Lacrimispora indolis DSM 755: one gene and its partner. The protein of the gene in region 2 interacts with the protein of the main gene of each other region in a pairwise test. Links are inferred from orthologs where the notes say so. Each region holds a gene or a part of one and is shown on either strand. Other genes may lie near its edges.

Region 1 (4,519 bases), 580 kb from region 2 along the record:
TTCCCACATGAAGAGAACGCAGGAAATGCGGCTCCCGGCCCTTTTCCGCCACCACGTTGGTCACGTAGCCACCCTCCCTTATGCCTGTGATCACCACGGAATCCGGTCCCATATCCCATATCTCAGCCGCCATGGAAAGAAGCTCCCGGCGCTTCCAGCCCGAACTCCGGTATTCTCTTCCGGTGAGGATGCAGGCTTCCGTCAGATTCGGTGTAACAATGTCTCCAAATCCCACCAGTTCCCTCATGCGGCTGCACATCCGTTCCGTATAGGTCTGGTAGGCCTTTCCGTGATCTCCCATAATGGGGTCCACGATAACCTTTGTATCCGGTGTGCTGAAATCCCTGATCATGTCAACCACAATACCGATCTGTTCCTCAGAGCCTAAGAATCCGCTGTAAATCCCGTCAAAGGATAGGTCCAGTTTTTTCCACTGTTCCACATACAAAGGCATTTTCTTTGTATAGTCATCAAAAAAGTAAGTGGGAAATCCGGTATGGTTGGATAAAATGGAAGTGGGGACAGGACAGCACTGGACCTTTAATGCTGAAAGAATGGGGAGGGCCACTGTTAAAGAACAGCGGCCATATCCCGATAAATCATTGATGACAGCAATTTTTTTCTGATGTTTTTCTGGTGTCATAAAAGCTCCTAATAAATTTTTGATAACAGTCCGGATCTGACCAAGCCATCCCGAAGGGGCATGTAAATGATGACGGACACAATGGTGGAAGTCACGGCATTAATGGAGGTTGATAAAACGTTCCATGCCAGCGCCAGCTCTGCCGCCGGTTTTCCCAGAATCAGAAGCTTATAATAGTAACCGATCAGGGGATCAAAAATCACATTGAACAAAAGACCTCCTGCTGCGGCTGCAATGGTCCAGGTCAGGATATGCTTTTTATCAGTGGATTCCTGAATCCTGCCGATTTTATGAGCCAAAAATCCGGTAATCAGGCCGATGCAAAGCTTAAGGATAAAGGTCTTCGGTGCATATACCACATAAACCGGGTCAAAGAGATCTCCTATGGTCATGCCGATGGCGCCGCCTAAACCGCCGTATAACCCGCCGATCAAAAGCGCTCCCAGAACGCAGACCGCATTCCCCAGATGAATGGAGGTGGCATCTCCTCCCGGAAGCGTGATCTTAAATTGCAGGAATGTAAATACTACATAAGACATGGCTGCAAACAGTCCTGTCAGCGCAACTTTATAAATCCTGTCATTTGTTTTACTCATTGGTAATTCCTCCCTGCTGCTTTTATTTTTTTATCTTAGCACGCAAGTGGAATGATATAAATATCCAGTTTAGATATATTAAACCATACCAGTTTAATCGTGGGACTGGATACAAATCAGGATCCCGGATTCAAAGTCAATGGTGCCTTCCGGACCGGTCAGTTCATTGCTGATGCATAAACTGGTTCCTAAGTCAATGTCCTTTTCATAAAGAGGATATTTGAATCCGGTCAGTGTGATCTTTTTCACCTCTCCGCTCAAGGGGAGGAAAGAAATGTATTTCCCCCATAATCTTTCAGCCTGAAAGGTCCTTCCCTTATCAATCACTGTGATCCAGTTTTTTTCATCAACAATGGCGGCTTCCACACCTTTTTTCAGGCAGGCATAAAGAAGATGGAGATTGCCGATAAAATGGTCCATCCTTCCGCCTGTGGCCCCCAGCAGAACCAGCCTGGAGCAGCCAAGACCTATGGCAGTATTAAGAGCCAGTTCCGTATCGGTCTCATCCTTTTCCGGTTTATGAATCTCCCAGGTGATCCTGTCCGGGCTGTTTTTGTATTCTGCCAGAACATCTTCTGACACCGTATCAAAGTCTCCAACAATGGCATCAGGCTTTAACCGGAGTTTAGAAAGGGCCGCCAGCCCTCCGTCTACTGCGATGATTTTATCAAACCTTCTGTTTTCCAAAAATCTTCCGGCAAATCCATAATCCATGGTGCCGCCGGTAACCACCAGGCCGGTAATTTCCTTATTCTTGTCCATGTCTTTTGGACATAACGGTATGCCTGTAAGACGTTCTTTCTTCACCCTTCATATTCCTCAAATATTTTTAAGAATGCCTTTGTATTGGCGGCGGCATCACCTTTAAATACGGCTGAACCGGCAACAAATACATTGGCGCCTGCTTCAATCAGTTCCCTCACATTTTCACAGGTCACACCTCCGTCCACCTGGATATCTGTCTCAAGATGACTTTCCCTGCAAATCTGTCTTAAAGCCCTCACTTTATCCAGTGTATATGGAATAAACTTCTGTCCGCCAAAGCCCGGATTTACCGTCATAATCAAAACCATATCCAATTCAGGCAGAATGAAGTCCAGGACCGATAAGGGCGTTGCCGGATTAAGAGCCACTCCGGCCTTTAGCCCTGCTTCCTTGATCTGATTAACGGTGCGGTCCAAATGGGTACAGGCTTCCGCATGGACACAGATGAGATCGGCTCCTGCTTCTTTCATATCATTTATATACCTTCCAGGTTCCTCCACCATCATGTGAACATCAAATACCCGGTCTGTGCAGCCCTTAAGGCTTCCGATCACCGGCATCCCAAATGAAATGCTGGGCACAAATGCTCCATCCATCACATCCAGATGGATGTACTGGGCTCCTGCTTCCGCTACCTCTGTTACCTGCTGTCCAAGAATTTTAAAGTCCGCCGCTAATATGGAAGGGGCAAGTTTAAGCATATTAATATCTCCTTTTCTCCTTTAGTTCCTGATATAAAAGCCGGTAATTTTCATATCGGCTCCTGTTTATTTTGCCTTCTTTCACAGCATCCTTTACGCCGCAGGTCTTTTCTCCAATGTGCACACAGCCCAGAAAACGGCAGCCGTCTTCATAAGGCTCAAACTCAGGAAAATAATCCTTCAGCCGGTTGCATTCCATATCTTCCATGTACATGGAGCTAAATCCCGGCGTATCCATCAAGTACGTATCCCCTCCCATGCCAAAAATCTCCGAATGCCTGGTGGTGTGCTTTCCTCTCTGGATCTTCTCGCTGATCGTTGCAGTCTCCATATCAGCCTGAGGATAAAGAAGGTTGGTTAAGGAGGACTTTCCAACTCCGGAAGGTCCTGCCAGAACCGTGGTTCTCCCATGCACCAGCTCCTTGATTTCCTGGATTCCCTGATTGTCATAGGTGCTGGTAAAATAAACGGGATAACCGGCTGCCTCATAGATATCTCTAAGAGCCAGCCTTTTTTCATTTTCAGTTAAATCGATTTTGTTGAAACAGATTTTTACGGGAAGCTCCTGAACCTCCATCATGACCAGAAAACGGTCCAGCAGATTTAAGTTAGGCTCCGGATGGGTAATGGCAAACAGTACCAGCGCCTGATCCACATTGGCTACGGCAGGGCGGACCAGGGCATTTTTCCTCGGCAGGATTCGTTCGATGTTCCCCTTCTTTTCCACGCTGTCCAGAACGGAAAATTCCACATTATCTCCAACCAGAGGCTTCACGTTTTTATTACGGAAAATACCCTTTGCCTTGCATTCATAGATGGTTTCGTCCCCACCGTGGACATAGTAAAAGCCTGCAATTCCTTTCAAAATTTTTCCTGTCATATATTGTTCCTTATGATTGGGGGACCGGAATAAATGTGACGGAGTATGAATTGATCACATCGCCTGTCTCCACATTCACGATCTCTACGGTTCCGCTGTTAACACCGTAAGCACCTTCTATATTCTTAAATGATACGGGAAGCATCTGGTCTCCTGTCATGGTAACAGGTCCCATAAGCTCTCTGATTTCGTCTTTTCCATTGACCGACTGCCTCAGCTGTATCTTCAAGGTAAGCTGTGTGCTGCCGGAGCCGGGCCCGATGATGTTCTGCAGGGAATAAGATTTATCAATGGAAGCCAGATATTTAACCTTGGACTGCTGGGCTGTTCCGCTGCTGACCACAAAGTCCACGCTGGTTCCTGCTTCTACCTGACTGTCTGCCGTTAAGGACTGGCTGATGACACTTCCCCAGGGAACTGTCTCGGAGGCAGCTTCTGTCACTGTTCCCGCAACCAGTCCCACGTCAGCCAGCATTTCCAAGGCCACTTCATGGGTCTGACCGGCAATATTGGGAACGGTTACAGGGTTTACAAGAGCCGGGCCGGTACTTACAACCAGGGTCACGGTCTCCCCTTCCTTTGCCTCGGAGGGGCTGTAGCTGATCACATATCCTGTTGTAACAGTATCATGATTCTTCTGCTCCACATTGACGATCAGGCCGTTTCCTTCCAGTGCTGCTTTTGCAGAAACGCCATCCATTTTGTCAAGGCCAAGCTTTGTTAAGTCAATGGCAACGTGTTCCGGACCCTTGCTGACCACAACATAGACAGCAGAGTACTTATCAATGACTGTGCCCTCTGCCGGGTCCTGAGACACAATATCCCCTTTGTCAATGGTATCGTGAAATACGTAATCACTTACCTTCATATACAGTCCGCCGTTGTCCTTTAACTTCTGTTCCGCAATATCCGTTGCCAGACCTACAACGCTGGT
Region 2 (4,423 bases):
ATCACAGTGACCAGGATCCGTAAGTACATCATCAAAGCCATTCCAACAAGCTTGCAGAACGCCATTGGCGGAGGCATCGGCATCTTTATTGCATACATAGGTCTTTTAAATGCAGGTGCTATCAATTTTGAGGCAGGGGTTCCTGCAATGTCTGTGATTGCAACAAAAGCTCTTGTTTTATTTATTATAGGTCTTGTGTTAATTATTGTATTGACTGTATTGAATGTAAAAGGCGGTATTTTAATCGGTATAATTTTAACGACTTTGATCGGTATTCCGTTAGGCATTACAAAAACAGGAGATACCGTAAATTTTTCAGAAGCTTTGGCAGTGCTTCCAACCACGTTTGGAGTAATTTTTACGGCAGACGGACTTCCTTCTTTGTTTGGTGATATGGCTAAGCTTCCCCTGGTATTAATAACCATTTTCTCTTTCAGCCTATCCGATACATTTGATACAATCGGAACGTTCATTGGAACAGGCCGCAGAAGCGGAATCTTCAGCGCGGAAGATGAAGCCTCCTTAGAATCAGGCAAAGGGTTCTCTTCCAAGATGGATAAAGCGCTGTTTGCAGATGCCACAGCAACTTCCATTGGTGCCATTTTTGGTACTTCAAACACGACTACCTATGTGGAAAGTGCAGCTGGCATCGGAGCCGGCGGACGTACCGGCCTTACTTCCGTAGTTGTAGCAGTTTGTTTTGCCTTAAGTGCATTCTTGTCCTCCTTTATCAGTGCAGTTCCATCTGTGGCAACAGCGCCTGCTCTTGTTATTGTTGGCTGTATGATGATTTCGTCATTTAAGGAGATTGAGTGGACTCAGTTGGAAGAAGCGATTCCTGCTTTCTTTGCCGGTGTGTTTATGGCACTTTGCTACAGCATTTCTTACGGTATTGCGGCAGCATTTATTTTCTACTGCATTGTAAAGATCTGCAAGAAGAAGGCAAATGAACTGAATCCTATTATTGTAGTGGCGACAATTCTCTTTGTTATAAATTTTATATTACAGGCGTTTCTGTAATTTCTAAAGAAGTCTAAAGCTTCTGTCTCTGTATAAAGCAGGGGCAGAAGTTTTTTTATAGTAAAGTTAGTAATAATTATCAGTGTCAGTGTTGAAATTTCTGGAAAAATGTGTTATGATCATGTCATGAATTAGGAGTAACTAACTCATAAAAGTTAGGGAATAAGCCATATTAATGAAGTATGGCTGTGTTGGCGGCGCATTTTTTGATTTGAAATGAGATGGCAGCTTCCGGGAAAGCATGACAGCATTCCCTGTGCAATAATCAATGATAAAAACGTGGATACTGGAAAGAATTCCCCTAAAGGATTCCTTCTATAGTGAAGCCATTTAAAAGAAAAGGAGAAAAAATGATGAATTATCTGGAGATTGAAAAAGTAATAGGAAGAGAAATTATTGATTCCAGAGGAAATCCTACCGTAGAGGCTGAGGTACATTTAGCGGATGGGACCATTGCCAGAGGAGCGGCTCCCAGCGGCGCTTCTACCGGTGAATTTGAGGCTCTGGAGCTTCGGGATGGGGACAAGGCCCGCTTTGGAGGAAAGGGCGTTTTAAATGCGGTTCATAACATCAACACAGTGATTCATTACGCAATCACAGGAATGGATGCCTCCGACATTTATGCCATTGACCAGGCGATGTTTTCCGCAGATGGGACAAAGGATAAATCCAGACTGGGTGCCAATGCCATTCTGGCAGTATCCATTGCCTGTGCCAGAGCAGCGGCTATCAGCATGGGAATCCCTCTTTATCGTTTCTTAGGCGGAATATCCGGAAACCGTCTTCCGGTTCCTATGATGAATATTTTAAATGGCGGTGCTCATGCAGCCAATACGGTAGATGTGCAGGAGTTCATGATCATGCCTGCAGGCGCTTCCAGCTTTAAAGAGGGCTTAAGATGGTGTACGGAAGTGTTCCACTGCCTGGCTTCCATATTAAAGTCAAAAGGACTGGCTACCGCTGTAGGAGATGAAGGCGGTTTTGCTCCTGATCTGGACAGTGATGAAGCGGCCATTGAGCTGATTCTTGAGGCCATCAGAAAGGCAGGCTATGAGCCTGGACGTGATTTCGTCCTGGCCATGGACGCAGCTTCCAGTGAATGGAAGGGAGAGAAAAAGGGAGAGTATGTCCTTCCCAAGGGCGGCAAACACTTTACTTCAGAGGAACTGATTGAGCACTGGAAAAAGCTGTGTGATAAGTACCCCATTTATTCCATTGAGGATGCTCTTGATGAAGAAGACTGGGAAGGCTGGAAAAAGCTTACGGAAGCTTTGGGCGAAAGGATCCAGCTGGTTGGCGACGACTTATTTGTTACCAATACAGAGCGTTTAAAGAGAGGAATCTTAGACGGATGCGGCAACTCCATTCTGATCAAGCTTAACCAGATCGGTTCCGTATCAGAGACTCTTGAGGCGATTAAGATGGCCCACAGCGCAGGTTATACAGCCATTGTTTCCCACCGTTCCGGTGAAACGGAAGATACCACCATTGCAGATCTTGCGGTGGCTCTTAATACCTGCCAGATCAAGACAGGTGCGCCAAGCAGAAGCGAGCGTGTGGCAAAATATAACCAGCTGCTCCGTATTGAAGAAGAGTTAGGAGAAAGTGCAGTTTATCCGGGAATGGAAGCATTCCGGATCCGGAGATAATAAAAAATAGGGAAAGCCCGGCAGGTCTGATATTTGAAACCTGCCGGGCCTTTTTTATATAAACAAGGTCCTGTGAATGAACCTCCTTATTCCCCATTGGAAAAGCAATTGATGAAAGAGGCAAAGGATGATATGCTATAAGCCATAAGAAGTCCAAAGAGGAGACATTTCATGGAATTTAGAGAATTAATGGAAGAAGAACTGAACATAGAGCTTTTTAATGATTTTGACCGTTTCCAGGAAGTAAGGGAATGCTGGCGGAAGGAAAACGGGATCTGGGTGATTAAGCAGAATTCATTTACGGAGCAATGGAAGGGCGAGGAATATGAGGTATTGGTAAAATGCCTGAAACATACCGTCACAACAGGAGGCGTTGTCTTTGGCTGTTTTCTGGAAGGAAAATTAAAGGGCTTTGCTTCCGTGGAAGGCGTTCCTTTGGGAATGGAGGGGCAGTACCTTGATCTTTCCAGCCTTCATGTGTCCCGGGACTTAAGGGGCAGGAAGGCGGGCAGCAGGCTTTTTCAAATGGCGGCCCAATGGGCAAGGATTCAGGGGGCAGGAAAGCTTTATATCTCCTCTCACTCTTCTGTGGAGACCCAGGCATTTTATAAGTCCATGGGCTGCGAAGAGGCCATGGAATGCAGCAGGGAACACGTGGAAAGAGAGCCTTACGACTGCCAGCTGGAATATGTGCTGGATCGGAAGGTAATCTTATATATTGCGGTCAGCCTGGATGGATATATTGCAGATGAGGCAGGCGGAGTGGACTGGCTGGGCGGTCAGGACAAGGCCTACAAGGGGGATTACGGCTATGGACGGTTTGAGAAGCAGGTGGATACGGTCATTATGGGATACCGCACTTACCGGCAGGTAGTTACGGAACTTTCTCCGGAAGCCTGGCCATATCCTGGAAAGGAAACCTGGGTTTTGACCCATAGGGAAATGGAAGACAGGACCGGAATCCGGTTTACCGGGGAACCGCTTGATACTCTTCTTTCCGGCTTAAAGAAAAAGGAGGGAAAGGCTGTCTGGATCTGCGGAGGAGCACAGCTGGTCAATCAGCTGATGGAAAAGGATCTCATTGATGAATACCATCTCACCCTTATGCCGGTGCTTCTTGGCGGAGGTGTCCGGCTGTTTGAAAAGACGGGAAAGCAGATCCTTTTAAAGCTGGTATCCTCTGAAACGGAAAACGGAGTGATAGACTGCATATACAGAAAAAGATAGGGGAAAATCGGGAATATACAAGGCCTTCTTTCAATACAATGAACAATAGTGTTATGACCCCTGCAGCACTTTCCGGATACAGGAATACAAGCATTCCTGTGGCCTGCCCATTGCCTGCAGAAGTAAATGTATTTGAAAGAGAGATGAAAATAGATGGCAGAAATAAAACGGATCAGATGCGGAAGCGTAAACATCTATCTGATCGAAGAACATGGAAGAGCCATTCTGGTGGATACAGGAAGGAATGGATCGGAAGAAAAAATACTGGCTCAGTGCAGAAAAACAAAGGTAGAGCTGATCCTGCTCACCCATGGTCATGTAGACCATGTACAGAATACGGCTTATCTTAAGAAGGCATTGGGCGTTCCGGTCGCTCTGCATATGCAGGATTTAGACCTGATAAAGGACAATGCTGCAGAGCCCCTTCATTATCAGGGATTTCTGGGAATGGTGGTTGCTGAGGTTTCGGAGAAAAGCTATGAATCAGACCGGATACCGGAGTTTTTCCCGGAATTTTTTTTGAAAGA

What was found.
Region 1: the proteins of eno (region 2) and rpe interact in binary tests that used the Escherichia coli proteins (3 or more experiments, as listed by UniProt). The link is inferred for Lacrimispora indolis DSM 755 from one-to-one orthologs.

Annotation. Positions count from the first base shown.
Region 1 is NZ_AZUI01000001.1:4,933,624-4,938,142, reverse strand. The notes cover bases 875-3,785. They hold rpe (ribulose-phosphate 3-epimerase), read right to left. Parts: upstream 2,706-3,785; coding sequence 2,043-2,705; downstream 875-2,042. Other genes in these bases: pknB (Stk1 family PASTA domain-containing Ser/Thr kinase), read right to left, coding at 3,596-3,785; rsgA (ribosome small subunit-dependent GTPase A), read right to left, coding at 2,707-3,585; K401_RS0124015 (thiamine diphosphokinase), read right to left, coding at 1,333-2,001; K401_RS0124020 (ECF transporter S component), read right to left, coding at 875-1,239. Also shown: K401_RS0124025 (pyridoxamine kinase), read right to left, coding at 1-643; more of K401_RS0124020, read right to left, coding at 652-874; more of pknB, read right to left, coding at 3,786-4,519. UniProt on the Escherichia coli protein: Catalyzes the reversible epimerization of D-ribulose 5-phosphate to D-xylulose 5-phosphate.
Region 2 is NZ_AZUI01000001.1:4,353,161-4,357,583, forward strand. Bases 707-3,521 are described here. They hold eno (phosphopyruvate hydratase), read left to right. Parts: upstream 707-1,373; coding sequence 1,374-2,669; downstream 2,670-3,521. Other genes in these bases: K401_RS0120935 (NCS2 family permease), read left to right, coding at 707-1,020; K401_RS33955 (GNAT family N-acetyltransferase), read left to right, coding at 2,841-3,521. Outside these bases: more of K401_RS0120935, read left to right, coding at 1-706; more of K401_RS33955, read left to right, coding at 3,522-3,896; K401_RS0120955 (MBL fold metallo-hydrolase), read left to right, coding at 4,050-4,423. UniProt on the Escherichia coli protein: Catalyzes the reversible conversion of 2-phosphoglycerate (2-PG) into phosphoenolpyruvate (PEP). It is essential for the degradation of carbohydrates via glycolysis.